Regions from separate parts of the Staphylococcus muscae genome, predicted to be linked through region 2. Evidence: predicted binding sites of a transcription regulator. Region 2 holds the regulator's gene; the other holds the start of a gene.

Region 1 (2,497 bases), 410 kb from region 2:
CTGGCATTCGTTTGGCCCGCATTTAAACTGCGTATGCAAACAGCAAGACAACCTCGAATGATCATAGACGGACTAGGTGTCTTGTCATTAGTCGGTTTGTTTCTTTGTTTTCGATTCGTGAATGAATCACAAAACGCATTATACTTTGGTGGATTTGGGCTGATTAGTTTACTGACGCTTTTCATAATTGCAAGTGCAGTCATGCCAAGTGGCCTTTTTGCAAAAGGATTAGCAAATCCATTATTTTTATACATTGGTTCAAGGTCATATAGTTTATATCTTTGGCATTATCCTGTTATTGTCTTAATGCATCATCATTTTGTGCAAGGACAAATTCCTATGTTTGTATATGTCATTGATGCACTATTAATCGTGATAATGGCAGAGTTTTCTTATCGATATGTCGAAACACCTTTCCGTCGTTCAGGGTTCAAGATATTTGATTTCCGTCATTTGAAACAATGGCGTTTGCTGAACGTGAAACGTGCATGGCTTATGATTATTTTACTCGTACCATCAGTGGTAATTTTATCAGGTGTGTTCAATGGACTTGCTAAAGACAACACACACACGACTGCGATTAATACAGAAGACATGAAACAATATATGACAGTCCCGATTCCTTTAGGTGATATGAAAATAGATGGATTAGAAGTGAAAGGGCAGACTTCACCATATGCCAACTGGAAACCACTACTCATCGGTGATTCTGTTATGGTAGATATCGGTGATGCTTTTAAGGAAAAGGTAGCGAATGCGAGCATCAATGGGCTGATAGGGCGTCAACTGGTACAAGCGATTCCACTCATTCGAGAAGATTACCCTGATTATCGAGAAAAAGATGATATGGTCGTCCTGCAACTCGGAACGAATGGAGACTTTACTGATGAGCAACTCGATACACTGTTAGATCTTTTAGGGGAGTCTCAAATATATTTAGTAAATACAAGTGTGCCCCGTGATTATCAAGCGCATGTGAACGAATTGCTTAAACAAGCTGCGAAAAATCGTGATAATGTTCATCTTGTTGATTGGCATGCGAGGTCACAAGAGCATACAGAATATTTTGCGCCAGATGGTATTCATTTGGAAGCAGAGGGTGTAAAAGCATTAATTGATGAAATCATTCAAACAATAAAAGCACATCAAAAATAAGCATTGAGAAGGATAGATATCAGGTGGATTTTCCATTTTAATATCTATCCTTTTTTGTTGATTTTTAAAAATATCGGGCGTATAATATAGTTAAGGTCAAAGAAAGTCAAAGTCAAATTGACCTATTTTGAAATAAAGGAGTGACGCATTTTGGATATTAATCAGATGACGCATTCTATACAAAATGCTTTACAAAAAGCGATTGAATCAACACAAACTTATCAATTAACAAATATTGAAACAGAAGCTGTACTGAAAGCAGTTCTTGAAGCAGATGAGAGTTTATACAAAACAATTTTAGAACGTGCAGAAATAGATACAGAGGCACTTGCCAAAGCGTATGATAAAAAATTAACACAATATCCTAAGGTAACAGGTGATAATGTTCAGTATGGGCAATATTTATCGCCAAAGACAAATACATTATTTAATAAAGCAGAAGAACAGATGAAAGCATATGATGATCAATTCATCTCTATGGAACACATGTTGTTAGCTGCGATGGAAGTAGACGAAACAACCGCATCGTTTGTTGAATATAAAGAACAAGTGATTAAAGAAATTATAAAAAAAGTCAGAGGGGGAAACCATGTGACAACACAAAATCCTGAAGTGAACTATGAAGCATTATCAAAATATGGACGTGATTTAGTAGAAGAAGTACGTAAGGGCAACATGGATCCGGTTATTGGTCGTGACGAAGAAATTCGTAACACAATTCGTATTTTAAGCAGAAAAACAAAAAACAACCCAGTTTTAATCGGTGAACCGGGTGTAGGTAAAACAGCAATCGTTGAAGGATTGGCACAACGTATTGTAAAAAAAGACGTACCAGATTCATTACTCGACAAAACTGTTTTTGAACTCGATTTAAGTGCATTAGTTGCGGGTGCAAAATATCGTGGTGAATTTGAAGAACGATTGAAAGCCGTTTTGAAAGAAGTAAAAGACTCAGATGGCCGTATCTTATTATTTATTGATGAAATTCATATGCTCGTTGGTGCAGGGAAAACTGACGGTGCAATGGATGCCGGGAATATGTTGAAGCCAATGCTTGCACGTGGAGAATTGCATTGCATTGGTGCGACAACGTTAAACGAATATCGTGAATATATTGAAAAAGATTCTGCCTTAGAGCGTCGTTTCCAAAAAGTGAATGTGAAAGAGCCAAACATTGATGATACGATATCAATATTACGTGGCTTGAAAGAACGCTATGAAGTCCATCATGGGGTTCGCATTCAAGACCGTGCATTGGTTGCAGCTGCAGAATTATCTGATCGCTATATTACCGACCGCTTTTTACCAGACAAGGCGATTGACTTAGTAGACCAAGCTTCGG
Region 2 (2,497 bases):
AGATGAATGATACAAGTGTTGCACCGAATAATAGTTTTAATCCGAAGCGGGCAACAACGTCACCTTTTTCATCGTTTAATGATTTGATGGCACCTGAGATGATACCGATTGAGCTGAAGTTGGCAAATGATACTAAGAAGACAGATACGACACCAACTGCACGGTCTGATAAGCCTTCTACTTTGCCAAGTTCTGTCATTGCGACGAATTCGTTTGATAATAATTTTGTTGCCATGATTGAACCAGCGTCAACAGCATCGCTCCAAGGAATCCCTGTTAAGAACGCAAGTGGTGCGAAGATAAAGCCGATTAATGTTTGGAAGTTCCAGTCTAACGAACCGCCTGAAACCATTGCGATAATACCGCCAACAATTCCGTTTAATAATGAAATCAATGCGATATAACCAATTAACATGGCACCTACGATAACAGCAACTTTGAAACCATCTAAAATGTATTCCCCTAACATTTCAAAGAATGATTGTTTTTTCTCGTCTGTATCGATAAGTAACTTATCATTTTCTTCATCCACTTTGTATGGATTGATGATTGATGCGATGATGAAACCACCGAATAAGTTTAAGACAACAGCTGTTACAACGAATTCTGGTTTGATCATTGTGAAGTATGCCCCAACGATTGACGCAGAAACTGTTGACATGGCAGATGCTGTCAATGTGTATAAACGGTGTTTTGGAATGAACGGTAATTGTTTTTTCAATGAAATGAATACTTCAGACTGACCTAAGATTGCTGAAGCAACAGCATTATATGATTCTAAACGTCCCATACCGTTAACTTTTGAAATCAAGAAACCAAGTACGTTAATGATAACTGGTAAAATCTTTAAATATTGTAAAATCCCGATTAATGCTGAAATAAACACGATCGGTAATAATACGTTAATGAAGAAAGTAGATTCCCCTTCGTTCATTAAGCCGCCGAATACAAAGTTAATCCCTTCAGATGCTTGTTGAAGCAAATATCCAAACCCTGATGCTACGCCACCAACAATTTTAATCCCGATGCTCGTTTTAAGTAAGAAAAAGGCTAAAACGACTTGGATGGCAAGCATAAGACCTATGTATTGCCAGCGCACATTTTTTCTGTCTGAGCTTGCAAGAAGCGCGAGCGCTAAGAAGACAACGATGCCGACAATCCCAATAATAATATGCATGCATGACACCTCTTATTCAAATTTATTAATATTTTCACTAACTCTATAATACAACATAAATGAAAGCAATAACATAACAAATTGATAAATTGGAAAACATATTGGTTGAAAAAGGTCAAAGAGGGTCATATAATATAGTCAAAGATGGTCAAAAGGGGTGATATGATGCACAATATGTCAGATATCATAGAGCAATATATTAAGCAGTTGTTTGAAGAAGCGCAAGCCGACGTTGTAGAGATACAGCGTGCGAATATTGCTGAACGTTTCGATTGCGTACCATCTCAGCTCAACTATGTGATAAAGACAAGATTTACGAATGAACATGGGTATGAAATAGAGAGTAAGCGTGGTGGTGGTGGTTATATCCGAATCACCAAGATAGAAACGAAAGATCATGCGAATTACATTAAACACTTGTTGTCGTTGATTGGTACATCCTTATCGCAACAGCAAGCGTATTATATTATTGATGGTCTGCTCGAGAATGATTTGATTACGGAACGAGAAGCAAAAATGATTGCGGCAGTTATTGATCGTGAAACATTGAAGTTAGATGTGGCGGCTAGAGATATTATTCGTGCCAATATCATGAAACGGTTGTTACCAGTGATTAATTATTATTAAAGGTGAGAAGGTGATGCGTCATGTACCGTCATGAAGAAGAGCAACAACTGAAAAAATTGAACGTAGATAAACAAACAGGCATCCATCTGTCTCATGAATATTCACAAGGACATTCAGATGCACAATGGCACGAAGGTGATGATGTTGAAGGCACGTTCGTCATTCAACAGATTCTACAACATCTCGCAGCGAAACACGGCATCAATGTCGATCAAATGATGTTTCGTGAAGAGAAACGCTGTCCGACTTGCGAGATGACGTTAAAAGACATTGCACATGTTGGTAAGTTTGGCTGTCACGATTGTTATGATACGTTTCGTGATGACGTAGCTGACATTGTACGTCGTGTGCAAGGTGGTCATTTGGAGCATTCTGGCAAGTATCCGAAGTCTTCACATACGAAGCGTGCTTTGAAACGCCAAATCGAAGAAAAACGTGCTTACTTAGAAACACTCGTTGCACAACAAGCGTTTGAAGAAGCAGCAGTTGTTCGAGATGAAATTCAAGCGTTAGAAGAGACGCAACAAAGCGAGGTGTCGAGACGCAATGACGAATGAACATGATGCGCCGTTGACGAATGGTCAACAACAAGCGGCGACACAACCTGTTGTGATGTCTTCACGCATTCGTTTGGCACGCAACCTTGAAAATTATGTGCATCCATTGATGTTTCCAAACGAAGATGAAGGACAT

Evidence for each region. Region 2 encodes CtsR, which represses protease genes until heat stress. Its sites were predicted from a motif close to ATGGTCAATAAAGGTCAAACA; they were not measured.
Region 1: the regulator CtsR is predicted to act here: its motif matches at 1,248-1,268, upstream of clpB (ATP-dependent chaperone ClpB).

What each region holds. Positions count from the first base shown of each region.
Region 1 is NZ_CP027848.1:2,054,704-2,057,200, forward strand. It holds gene C7J88_RS10195 (acyltransferase family protein) at 1-1,155, shown strand, start outside; gene clpB (ATP-dependent chaperone ClpB) at 1,306-2,497, shown strand, end outside.
Region 2 is NZ_CP027848.1:1,649,373-1,651,869, forward strand. It holds gene C7J88_RS08090 (NupC/NupG family nucleoside CNT transporter) at 1-1,177, opposite strand, end outside; gene C7J88_RS08095 (CtsR family transcriptional regulator) at 1,343-1,804, shown strand; gene C7J88_RS08100 (UvrB/UvrC motif-containing protein) at 1,825-2,361, shown strand; gene C7J88_RS08105 (protein arginine kinase) at 2,351-2,497, shown strand, end outside.